4 regions of the Furfurilactobacillus sp. WILCCON 0119 genome follow, and region 1 is predicted to be linked to each of the others. Evidence: predicted binding sites of a transcription regulator. Region 1 holds the regulator's gene; each other region holds the start of a gene.
What was found. The regulator Rex, encoded in region 1, represses fermentation and respiration genes when NADH is low (regulators of the CRP and FNR family bind a similar motif). The targets are predictions, from matches to a motif close to TTGTGAANTANTTCACAA.

Region 1 (3,153 bases):
GTCATCAGTCACAACGGTTCCGCCAGTCAAGGCAGCGATGTCTTCCAGTTGTGCCTTCCGCCGGTCACCAAAACCAGGCGCCTTAACGGCAACCACGTTGAATGTTCCCCGCATCTTGTTCAATACCAACGTTGGGAGTGCTTCACCGGTAATGTCATCGGCGATGATCAACAATGCACGGCCCTGTTCAACAACTGATTGCAATAATGGCAAGATGTCTTGGATGTTCGCAATCTTCTTGTCGGTAATCAGGATGTATGGGTTGTCTAAGTCAGCTTCCATCTTGTCGTTGTCGGTAACCATGTATTGACTCATGTACCCACGGTCAAACTGCATTCCTTCAACAACATCGGACGTTGTTTCGATTCCCTTAGATTCTTCAATGGTGATCACACCATCGTTACCAACCTTTTCCATTGCGTCGGCAATCAACGTCCCGACTTCTGGATCAGCGGCTGAAATGGACGCAATCTGAGCAATGTCAGACTTAGTCTTCACATCGTGGCTCATCTTGTGCAAGGCATCAACGGCGGCGTTGGTTGCCTTTTCGATCCCGGTGCGAATCCCAACAGGGTTTGCACCCGCCGTAACGTTCTTCATCCCTTCGTTAACGATGGATTGCGTCAACACCGTGGCGGTCGTTGTTCCGTCACCGGCGATGTCGTTTGTCTTGGAAGCAACTTCTGCCACCAACTTAGCACCCATGTTTTCGAAATGATCCTTTAATTCAACGGCCTTGGCAATCGTTACCCCATCATTTGTGATGGTTGGTGAACCGTATGTTTGTTCCAAAACGACGTTCCGTCCCTTTGGTCCAAGCGTTGTCTTTACTGTGTTTGCTAATTTATCGACCCCAGCGAGCATTGCGCTCCGGGCGTCTTCTGAAAACTTCAAATCTTTAGCCATTTTTCTGCCACCTCAACTGTATTTTAGTGTGCTGACACATGCTTATTTCGGTTTGTTAACGCTGCGTTGTTATTCAACAACCGCAACGATGTCTTTTTCATGGAGAACCAGGTAGTCATTACCGTTATCTGAAACTTGGGTTCCCGCATATTTGTCAAACATCACAACGTCGCCCGCTTTAACAAGTGGGGCAACCGTCGTTCCGTTGTCCAAAATCCGGCCAGTTCCAACTGAGATAACCTTCCCAGTTGTTGGCTTTTCCTGTGCATTACTTGCAAGGACAATGCCACCAATGGTCTGTTCTTCTTCTTCTGAAGCTTGTAAAATAACGCGATCTCCTAATGGTTTTAACACGTTGATTCCCTCCAATATCATTATTATAATCAGAGCTTTTAGCACTCTTATACGTTAAGTGCTAACAACATGCTCTATGATAACCATGCCGCTTTCTGAATGCAAGTGTTTTGGTCAAACTTAGTCAAAAAGTTTTTTCCCAAGCCACTGACGCCCCATTCACCAAGACATACGGCAACGTGAGCCAAATGTTTTTTGACAATAAAAAAACATCTGGCTCATTGTCCAAATGTTGTTAAACCGTGCTTATTCGTCGTCCTCTTCCCCATCGTCGCCACCTTCGTAATGGTCGATGAAGTAAATCAAGGTTTGTAATTCGTTTGTTAAATCGACGTTTTGAACCCGAATGTTGTCAGGAACCGTTAACCGCCGTGGCGTAAAGTTCAAAATTCCCTGAACACCAGCTTCAACCACTTGATTCGTCACGTCTTGCGCTGTGTCTTCTGGCACACTCACAATTGCAATTTCAATTTGTTGATCCCGCAACTGTTGTACCATCTCATCCAGTGGATAAATTGGCACACCACTTTGAACTGTATTAATGATGGCTTCGTTCACATCAAAAGCGGCACTGATCCGAACGTTACTGTTTTGGTGGAAGTTAAAGTTGAGCAATGCATGCCCAAGGTTCCCAACCCCGATCAATGCAACGTTAGTCAGTTGATCCTGATTTAAGATTCGTTTGAAGAATTCAAGTAATTTAGGCACGTCATAGCCGTAGCCCCGTTTTCCTAGTGCACCAAAATAGGAAAAGTCCCGCCGAATCGTGGCGGAATCCACCTTCACTGCTTCTGACAATTCTGTTGATGAGACGCGCATCTTATCTGCGTTGAGGAGAATGTTCAAGTATCGATAATAAATTGGCAACCGTTTTGCCGTTGCCCGTGGAATTCGTTGTTCAGCCACAGCAGTCACTCCTTTTCTTTCCGCACTTTGCGGGTTATCCTTGTGAAACTCGTTGTAAGGTAAATTATAGCATAGGGCCCCTTATTGTGAAGCATATTTCATATCAGCATTCGGGTATTTCGCAAAATTACAAGGGCATTTCACCATTTTTCAATGCGCAAAAGTGGCTTAAACCGGCGTTTCTTTTACTGATTAATTTTTAGACCACTTCTCGAGTGGTTACACGCGTTTATCCACCAATCATTAGTTCATTTCACGAACTTTTTGTCCCTTTCGCAATCCCACCCCACAACATGCTAAAATAGAACAAAGACTTTTATGATGTAGGAGACCTCAATTTATGCAAGTGCTTCAGGTGCAACAAGTTGCGCGACGTTTCGGCGCTGATACTTTATTTCAACACGTTTCAATGACCATTAACGACCGCGACCGTGTCGGTTTGGTGGGCCGGAATGGTGCCGGAAAATCCACCCTGCTGAAAATGATTGCTGGCATTACGGAGCCTGATGAGGGGACCATTTCCTCTTCAAAGGGCGCCACCATCGGCTACCTTCCCCAGGACGCCGGCTTAACCTCGAGCAACACCGTCTGGGACGAAATGCTCACCGTTTTTGCTCAGCAGCAGCGTCAGGAAGCCCAGTTGCATCAACTCGAAGCCCAAATTGCCGACCCCGCGGCTGATCATACCAGTACAGATTACACCCACTTACTAACCGACTACGACCAGTTGCAGCACGACTTCACAGAAAATAACGGTTATGGCTATCAGGCCACGATTCGTGGTGTTCTCCATGCCTTTCATTTCGATGAAGACACGTACGACCGTAACGTCACCAGTTTTTCTGGTGGGCAAAAGACCCAGCTTGCACTTGCCAAACACCTTCTTCAACGCCCAGACCTGCTGATTTTGGATGAACCAACAAACCATTTGGACATCCAAACGCTAAGTTGGCTAGAGGATTACCTGAAAACGTACCCGGGAGCCGT
Region 2 (3,153 bases), on a different contig from region 1:
TTTCGACCTTTTTATTCAGTTCAATGGAGATTGCGCTGAAAATCGCAGGTGGGAGCTTTAACCCCATTGAACTTAACTTCATCCGCTTTTTATGCGGTGGTTTAGCATTACTACCAATTGCAGTACATACATTACATCGAAAAAATCAGCAGCTGCATCTCCGTGATTGGGGGGCCTTTGCCCTAACTGGATTCACCTGTGTTGTTGTCAGTATGACACTCTATCAGATGGCAATCCAGGCAACGACCGCGTCAACAGTTGCCATTTTATTAAGTGCTAATCCTGTTTTTGGGATGTTGATTGGATTGATCTTCTTGGGTGAACGGATGACGCGAACCAACACGATTGCCGTTATTTTAACGCTAGTTGGGTTGGTGATCATCATTAACCCCTTTAAATTGACGAATCCCGTGGGCATTTTATTGGGCCTGTTGTGTTCAATAACGTTTGGTCTTTATGGCGTTCTTTCCCGGGTGAATTCGAATCGGCGGCACTTTGATGGGTTGACCATGACCTGTTTCTCGTTCATTGCCGGAGCGATGGAATTGGGCCTGTTCATGTTATCAACGCACATTCCGGGTGAGGCAAACGTCCTTCGCGGAATCAAGGGCTTCAGTGACGTGCCGTTTTTTGCAAACTTGAGTTGGAGTTCTCTGCCACTGTTGGCTTACGTTAGTATCCTTGTGACCGGGGTGGCGTTTGGCTTATACTTCATCGTCATGGATGAGGCGGGGATTCCCGTTGCCTCGCTGATCTTCTTCATTAAACCAGCCTTGGCACCAGTGTTAGCGCTGATCGTGCTTGGGGAACCGATTTATAAAAATACGGTCGTTGGGATCGTTGTTATCCTGATCGGTTCCGTTGTGACACTGGTTGGTGAAAAGATTGCGTTGACCATGGGCCAGTGGTTTAACACATCGAACGGTGGTCATAACCACTCGTAAGATTAAACGAATAATGAAACGCGTCATTAAGACCGTCAATTCAATTTAGGATTGACGGTTTTTTATTCCCTGATCGGGTGAAACGGCCCGACGCCAGTTTAGTAAAATTATCACAATATGAAGGTGCTGGACGCCGGACCATCAAGATGATTGCCGCGAGTTGACGGGCTTTTAACCAACCTATTACGTGCAGAAATAGCGTCAATAAATAATTCGTATTGGATATGAAATCGCTTCCAGAAGACAATGAAGACGTTATCACAGGGTGATGTAATCTTGTGATTTAAAACACATCATGGAGGCTGTAAAATGGTTGATTACAAAATTATTTATGAAGACGAATTAGAAGTTGGGATGAGCGGCGAATTCTCCAAACGGGTCACCGAAGCTGACGTGAAGGACTTTGCGAAGGTCACCGGGGACTACAACCCCATGCATATGGACGATGAGTTTGCTGAACAAACCCAATTTCACGGCCGGATTGCGCACGGCATGATTTCTGCGGGAATGATCTCGGCTTGCTTAGGAACAAAGATGCCGGGACCAGGAGCCATTTACCTAGGACAGACGTTACGGTTTGAGAAACCAGTTCACTTTGACGATGTTCTGGTTGTTACGGCTGAGGTTACCAAGATCGAAGCCAAAAAGCACTTTAAGATTGCAACGATTGCAACAACGGTGACAAATCAAAATGGTGAGATCGTTACTGATGGCGAAGCGACGATCATGCCAGCTAAACATTAAGCCACCACAATAAGAACGCCCCCCTCATGGTAAAAGAGGGGGGCGTTCCTATTGTGATTTAGATGTTATTCGTTAGGAAATTCTGCTTTCCGTTTTTCAAGAAAGGCGGTCATACCTTCCGTTTGATCAGCGGTTGCAAATGTTTGGGCCCACATTTGGGTTTCGAAGTCGATGGCGGTGTCGAGGGGAAGATCAGCGGCACGGTCAATGACGTACTTAGCCATCCCGACAGCAATCAACCCATTCTTCTGAATGGTGTCCGCAATTTCCGTCACCTTGTCCGTTAAGGCGGCTGGTTCCGTCACTTCTTCAACGATCCCGGTCCGGTAAGCTTCTTCTGCATCCACCATGGTTCCCGTTGCAATCATTTCCTTGGCTTTCCCACGACCGACTAACCGGGTAAGGCGCTGGGTTCCCCCAAAGCCAGGAACGATCCCAAGCGTCACTTCAGGTTGACCAAACTTGGCCTTATTTGAAGCCACTCGCATGTCGCATGAGGCGGCTAATTCAAGACCACCACCTAAACAGTAACCGTTTACGGCAGCAATGGTGACTTGTGGTAAGTTTTCAATCTTACCAAACGTTTCGTGCGCTAATTTTGATAAATCAGCGGCTTCCAGAGCATTCATGTCACGCATTTGGGCGATATCTGCGCCTGCGACGAAGGCCTTTTTACCGGCACCTGTGATGGTAAGCACCTTAATGTCGGCGGCGTTCATTTTGACGTTATCCAGTGCCCGACCAATTTCGATCAGTGTGGCTGAATTTAAGGCGTTCATTGACCGCGGCCGGTTAATGGTCAAGGTTGCAATCCCATCAGAGACATCAAGCAAAATGTTTTTAAACGTTGTTGTTTTAATCATCGTTAGTAACGTCCTTTCGTAATTCCGGGAGTGATACTAGCGAGCACTTTCAATTCACATGATAGCGTGAAATCAAATAAATGCAATGATGCACATGCAAAGCGAAAAAATGGAAATCGCGTCGCACTGGGATTTGCAGGGAACCTTTAATCACCAAGGTAGACAAGTTCATCAGCAAAGTTTGTGAAAAAACGAATTTTTATGGAATTAAAATGGTGTTGAATTAGGCTTTGACCAGCCTATAACTTTTTGTAATCGAAATAATGAAAAAATATCAACATTTACTTCTGAAAGCGTTTTTTTTATAGTTCATATTGGTTAAAATATAAAGTAATGTGCAAAATGTTACTTTATGCAGGTTGAAAACTAAAGGAGGCGGATATTTATGACAGGTAGTTGGGATGTTCGGTTAGCAGCAGAGTTTTTTGGCACGATGATTTTGGTCTTATTCGGGAACGGGGCCGTTGCCAATTCGTTTTTGAAGGGGACAACGGGGAACGGAACGGCTGGTCAAGCTAATGGGGGGTGGCTGTTCATTGCATTTGGGTACGGCCTCGGGGTCATGATCCCGGCGATGATGTTTGGATCCATTTCAGGAAACC
Region 3 (3,153 bases), on a different contig from region 1:
AGCAACCTTCAGTGCTTCGTTCACTTCAGCACTGTACGCAACAACGGTAACATCCGTTCCTTCACGCACAATTTTAGCCTTATCCAACGGAACCGTGTACTTACCATCTGGCACATCAGCCTTCATGGACCGGTACAGTTTCAAGTTTTCCATGAACAATACAGGGTCGTTATTTTCAACTGCGGAAATAATCAAGCCCTTGGCGTCATAAGGATTAGATGGTGTTACAACCCGTAATCCTGGTACACCAGTAAAGAAGTTTTCCAAGTTATCGGAATGCATTTCAGCGGTATGCGTCCCACCACCAAATGGTGTCCGAATGGTGATTGGCATGTTCTTTGTGTTACCAAAGCGGAATCGTGTCCGGGCCATTTGACCGGCGATGGAGTCGATTGCTTCAAACGTAAAGCCCATGAATTGGATTTCAGGGAGTGGGCGCCAGCCAGTTGCAGCTAATCCCATTGCTAATCCTAAAATTCCAGATTCAGCTAATGGTGTATCGAAGACCCGGTCTTCACCATACTTGTCCTGTAAGCCCTGGGTTGTCCGGAACACACCACCATTTTTCCCGACATCTTCACCGAAGATTAACGTCTTGTCATCGTCGCTTAGGACTTGATCAAGTCCGTCAGTAATCGCTTGAATATAAGTTTTCGTAGCCATGATTACTTCGACTCCTTTGCTTCAAATTCGGCAATTTGCGCCTTGATGTTCGGAGTTGGTACTTCGAACGTATTCTTTAACATTTCAACGTTGGTTTGCTTTGGTTCTGCATCCGCAGCCTTCAATGCAGCCTTAAAGTCAGCTTTGCATGCGTCGACATAGTCACTTTCTTGTTGATCAGACCATAAGCCCTTATCTGTCAGCACTTTCCGTAACCGAATCAATGGGTCTTCATCATGCCACGGTTTTTCTTCTTCTTTACTCCGGTAACGCGATGGGTCATCACCAGCGGAACTGTGAGCACCATACCGGTACGTTAAGGTTTCAATTAAGACTGGTCCGTTCCCTGCTGCCGCATAGTCACGGGCAGCTTTTGAAACAGCGTAAACGGCCAAAACATCCATCCCATCAACTTGAACAGATGGAATTCCGGCAGCGACAGCTTTTTGAGCCAGTGTCTTCGCAGCTGTTTGCTTTGCACGTGGAACAGAAATGGCAAAACCGTTATTTTGAACAAAGGCAACAAGTGGTGCTTGGAAAGCCCCAGCAAAGTTTAATCCTTCGTACGTGTCCCCTTGCGATGTCCCACCATCACCGGTGTAAACAAAGGCGACGTTCTTTTCACCGTTCTTTTTAATTCCTAGAGCAGCACCGGCAGCTTCAACATACTGTGCACCGATAATGATCTGTGGCATCCAAGCACGATATTTTTCATCATAAATATTGCCAAGAACATGACCACGTGACCATAAGTACCCTTTTTCAACTGAACCACCATGTTGAATTAATTGAGGAAGGTCACGGTAAGCAGGGAATAAGAAGTCTTGGGGTTCAAATGCTGAAACACTCCCCATTTCACTTGCTTCTTCACCAGCCGTTGGGGCGTAAAAGCCTAACCGACCTTGACGTGAAAAGCTCATTGTTTGTTCATGCAATGCACGTTCCCATACCATTTTCTTCATGAAATCAACCAATTGGTCATTGCTGAAACTATCAAAGACCTCTTGATTAACGACTTTGGCAGAACTGTCTAATACTTGCACCGTCTTATAATCACTGCCTTGGTTATTTTTAATTGCAGCGAAATCGACAATTGCCGTTGATGAATCGTTGTTTGCCATAATGCACACATTCCTTTCCTTTATCTGATGACAGCTGTTCATTCGCCCAGTGTCTAATATTTCTCATAAGCAAATGTATGCGCTTTCATCTTTCGTAATTTATTGTACCGCTTTGCAGAATCCGTTTGCAAGGGTTTTCAGTCTCGTTAATCTGTTCACAATAGATCAGGCAGCCACCTGCGACTTTGTGAAGCTTTCGGACAGTTTTTGCTAAATTTGTCTAACAAATAAACCGTATCCGCGTCAGGTCACGATTTTTACTCTTTTCCTTGAACGGTTAACAGGGCTCAACCATTTCTTTCATCCCTTTCCATTTTCACAAGCATCCCCAAACCAGCCGTGAATCACCCACTAATTCAACTGAAAATTACGGTGAAACAATCCGCATTGTTTGTTGTTTCACTTAGCAATTAACAAAATCATGGGCGGCCACATTCAATTAAGATGGGTAGTAGTCCCATTTTCACGCATATGCTACACTAGTATGCAGAACTACTCGAGGAGGAACGAACGTGATATTAATGAACAACATTATTCGGGATGGTAACCCCACTTTGCGAAAACAGGCGGCTAAGGTTACCTTTCCTTTAAGTGAGGAGCACCGCCAGCTTGCTGCTGACATGATGGAATATTTGGAAGTTAGCCAAAATCCTGACCTCGCTGAAAAGTATAAGCTCCGGGCCGGTGTCGGTTTGGCCGCACCACAAGTGGATGTTTCCATTCAGATGGCTGCCGTCTTGGTTCCCTCCCCGGTTGAACCAGAGGATCCTGAAAACCACGACGATATCGTCAAGGCTGCCCAAGAAGCACAAGATAACCCAATCTTTAAAGACGTGATCATCAATCCCGTTATCGTTAGCCAATCAGTTCAAGCTGGTGCACTATCTGAGGGTGAAGGTTGTTTATCCGTTGATGAAGATCGGCCTGGCTATGTTCCCCGTGCTGACCGGATCACCCTTCGGTACCAAGATGTTGACGGTGAGACTCACTCGATTCGGCTGAAGAATTACCCAGCCATTGTTTGCCAACATGAAATTGATCATTTACACGGCACCTTGTTCTATGATCACATTAATCATGAACATCCCTTCGCCGCTGATGATGGCACCATTTTAATTGGTTAACCCACGCCACAGCTATTAATAATGAACAATCAAAAATGGCAACGACCCAGATAATGTAGGTCGTTGCCATTTTTATTTGTTCATTAATCCTGTTTTTCTTGGGTGGGAACTTCAGAAGCATTAAGACGTTTTAAATCCCGAATGTACTCGACGGTCGCCTCATTCATTAGGTACGCGACATCGACATGCCATTGGTCTTCAAAGAGCCATAGATCTGTAACCACAAACGTTGGTGAGTCTGCTGA
Region 4 (3,153 bases), on a different contig from region 1:
AGCAACGTTTAGTGAAACCAGCGATCTTGGCTCATTTGTAATACCCCCGCCCATATTGCGACGATTCATATAGATAATACTCCCTTTAGCCGAAAAATGGCACAATAATCGCTAACTTTTATTTAGAAGAATTTTTAAGCCTTGATTTAACGAGCGTTCTCAGCTTTTTTGTGGTGATTTATTTTCAATCTTAAGGCTCCTTAAAGGTCAACCCCCGATAGTAATGCCAACCACAAATGACATGGAGGACTTGCCAATGTTAACCACGACTGAACTATCCGAATCTGAATTCATGACCTTTGAACAAACGTGTGCGAACGGCTGCTTTTACCAAACGAGTTGGCAGCGCCAGCTCCTGGCTGATCAAGGCAACATCACTGTTTATCTGGGCCTTCGTGACGACACAAGCTTGGTTATGGCGGCCCTGTTGGTGGGGCGTAAAATCCACTTTGGTTACCGCTTTGAGGTGTACGGCGGCCCCGTTTTCCCGAAGGACGCGCTGACGTTTGACCGCCTTAAGACCTTTCTTGAATGCCTCACCACGTATGCTTACGATCACGAGGGGCTGGAATTTTCCTTGTTGCCCAACCTAGATCGCTACGTTTTAAATGACGACGGTGAGATCGTAACTGAGCAAAACGCCGAGCTCATTCATATGCTTGAGGTTCTCCACTATCGCTACACCGATTTCACCGCAACTGGTTACCAAAAGGCGACCCATGCAAATCACTTTGTTTATAAAAAGACGCTGAGCGGCTTGACCGCGGCAGAGCTGACCGCCAGCTACTCAAAGGCCACGCGCTACAACATCAATAAGGCCAAAGAGGTTGGTGTTGAGCTGCGCCAGTTGACCTTTGATGAACTCGCTGAGTTTAAAAACAATACCGAAGCCACGGCTGAACGGCTTCACTTCAAGGACAAACCGTTAAGCTATTACCAAAGTGCATTTCAAACTTACGGGGATCACGTTAAGTTTATGGTGGCGGAGCTGAATTTACCCCGCTACATGACACGCTACCAAGATAAAATCGATCAAAATCAGCACCAAATCGCGGAACTAGCTGCTAAACACAAAGCCTACAACGATAAAAAGATCGCCGAGTTGGAACGGCAAAACGCAAATCACCATCAGAAAATCACGCAAGCCAATACCTTCTTAGAAGCGTTTGGTCCTGTCCTGAATATTGCTGGTGCGATGTTCATCAGCCAACCGCAAGAAATGGACTACGTTTTTAGCTATACCAACGAAACGTTTAAGGCCTTTCGCGGACCGTTCTTACTTCAGGACACGATGATGCACGAAGCTGCCGCGGCTGGCATCCCCACGTACAACTTTTTGGGCATCGCCGGTCAGTTTGACGGAAACGACGGTGTCTTCGAGTTCAAACGTGGCTTCAACGGCTACCCCACTGAGATCCTTGGTGAATTTACGAAGATCATCCGCCCTGCCAAACACCAGATGCTGTCGGTCTTCAAAGAATTGAAACAACTTGTTTCATAATTTTCATGCTCAATGCCACGCTTGTGAAAATTCCGGAATGTTTTTCGGAAAACACACTGAAAACGACAAGATAATCATATGCAAGCAATTCCTTACCAAAACTAGACCACTTAAGACAACAACTAGGTATTGATAATTGTAACTATGACAGTTATAGTTTACTTGTGAATAAAGTTACGACATGTTTTCACAAATTCCGAAAGAAGGTTTTTCATTTATGGTTGAACGTAGTTATGATTTCTTAATGCCAAGTGTTAATTTCTTTGGCCCTGGTGTCATCAGTAAGATTGGTGATCGCGCTAAGATGCTCGGCATGAAGAAGCCGGTCATCGTTACCGACAAGTTCCTTGAAGGATTAGAAGGCGGTGCCGTTCAACAAACGTTGGCTTCATTGGATGAAGCTGGTGTTGACTACGTCATTTACAATGGCGTTGAACCTAACCCAAAGATCCGCAACATTAAAGAAGTTAAAAAGTTATATGAAGATGAAGGCGCTGACTCAATCATCACTGTTGGTGGTGGGTCTGCCCATGATACTGGTAAAGGTGCCGGAATCATTTTGACAAACGGTGACGACATTACCACACTGGCTGGAATCGAAACCTTAGACAAGGCTTTGCCACCATTGATCGCCGTTAACACAACTGCCGGAACTGGTTCAGAATTGACCCGTCACGCAGTTATCACTAACGAAGAAACACACTTGAAGTTCGTTGTTGTTTCATGGCGGAACATTCCGTTGGTTTCATTCAACGACCCAAGTTTGATGTTAGATGTTCCAAAGAGCTTAACGGCCGCTACTGGGATGGACGCCTTTGTCCAAGCCGTTGAACCTTACGTTTCTGTTGACCATAACCCAATCACCGACTCACAATGTATCGAAGCCATCAAGTTGATCGAAACTTCCTTACGTGAAGCCGTTGCTAATGGTCACAACTTGGAAGCACGGACCAAGATGGTTGAAGCTGAAATGTTAGCCGGAATGGCCTTCAACAACGCCAACTTAGGTTACGTTCACGCCATGGCTCACCAATTGGGTGGTCAATATGACGCGCCTCATGGTGTCTGCTGTGCCCTGCTTCTGCCTTACGTTGAACAATACAACCTGATTGCTGACCCACAACGGTTCGCTGAATTAGCTGAAATCATGGGTGAAAACACTGAAGGTCTGTCAACACGTGACGCCGCTGAATTGTCCATCAAGGCCATGAAGCAATTGTCACAAGATGTTGGAATCCCTGCTTCCATCAAGGAAATCGGTGCTAAGCCTGAAGACTTTGAACTGATGGCTGAAAACGCCTTGAAGGATGGGAACGCCTTCTCTAACCCTCGTAAGGGAACTAAGGAAGACATCATCAAGATCTTCCAAGCAGCTTACGACGCTGAATAATTAACGCCTTAACCGTGCTTAATGCACAAATAAGCCCTTCGTCATCTGACGAGGGGGTTTATTTTGGCCAAAAATCGGCATGATGTCGCCGTATAAATGCGGTTTTCCACAAGCACAAATAGTTGGAACAACGCAAAATTACGGGTACCCTAATGACAAATTCACTGAATCTTATCGGGGGTACACCATGAAAAATCAATCATCATCCGTCACCACCGGCCAAATGTTCCGGTTCGTGTTCGGACAAGTTTTAAACAAGAAA

Region 2: ACRYI5_RS06775 (MaoC family dehydratase) is a predicted target of Rex. The motif match lies at 1,221-1,238, and genes of this name have one in related genera.
Region 3: pdhA (pyruvate dehydrogenase (acetyl-transferring) E1 component subunit alpha) is a predicted target of Rex. The motif match lies at 1,928-1,945, and genes of this name have one in related genera.
Region 4: ACRYI5_RS07705 (iron-containing alcohol dehydrogenase) is a predicted target of Rex. The motif match lies at 1,664-1,681, and genes of this name have one in related genera.

Annotation. Positions count from the first base shown of each region.
Region 1 is NZ_JBPCCV010000002.1:262,020-265,172, forward strand. It holds gene groL (chaperonin GroEL) at 1-906, opposite strand, end outside; gene groES (co-chaperone GroES) at 976-1,260, opposite strand; gene ACRYI5_RS04810 (redox-sensing transcriptional repressor Rex) at 1,507-2,166, opposite strand; gene ACRYI5_RS04815 (ABC-F family ATP-binding cassette domain-containing protein) at 2,507-3,153, shown strand, end outside.
Region 2 is NZ_JBPCCV010000003.1:258,958-262,110, reverse strand. It holds gene ACRYI5_RS06780 (DMT family transporter) at 1-944, shown strand, start outside; gene ACRYI5_RS06775 (MaoC family dehydratase) at 1,254-1,688, shown strand; gene ACRYI5_RS06770 (enoyl-CoA hydratase-related protein) at 1,754-2,551, opposite strand; gene ACRYI5_RS06765 (MIP/aquaporin family protein) at 2,937-3,153, shown strand, end outside.
Region 3 is NZ_JBPCCV010000005.1:60,894-64,046, forward strand. It holds gene ACRYI5_RS08685 (alpha-ketoacid dehydrogenase subunit beta) at 1-663, opposite strand, end outside; gene pdhA (pyruvate dehydrogenase (acetyl-transferring) E1 component subunit alpha) at 666-1,784, opposite strand; gene ACRYI5_RS08695 (peptide deformylase) at 2,297-2,908, shown strand; gene ACRYI5_RS08700 (hypothetical protein) at 2,992-3,153, opposite strand, start outside.
Region 4 is NZ_JBPCCV010000004.1:125,666-128,818, reverse strand. It holds gene ACRYI5_RS07710 (peptidoglycan bridge formation glycyltransferase FemA/FemB family protein) at 257-1,501, shown strand; gene ACRYI5_RS07705 (iron-containing alcohol dehydrogenase) at 1,719-2,891, shown strand; gene ACRYI5_RS07700 (ABC transporter ATP-binding protein) at 3,079-3,153, shown strand, end outside.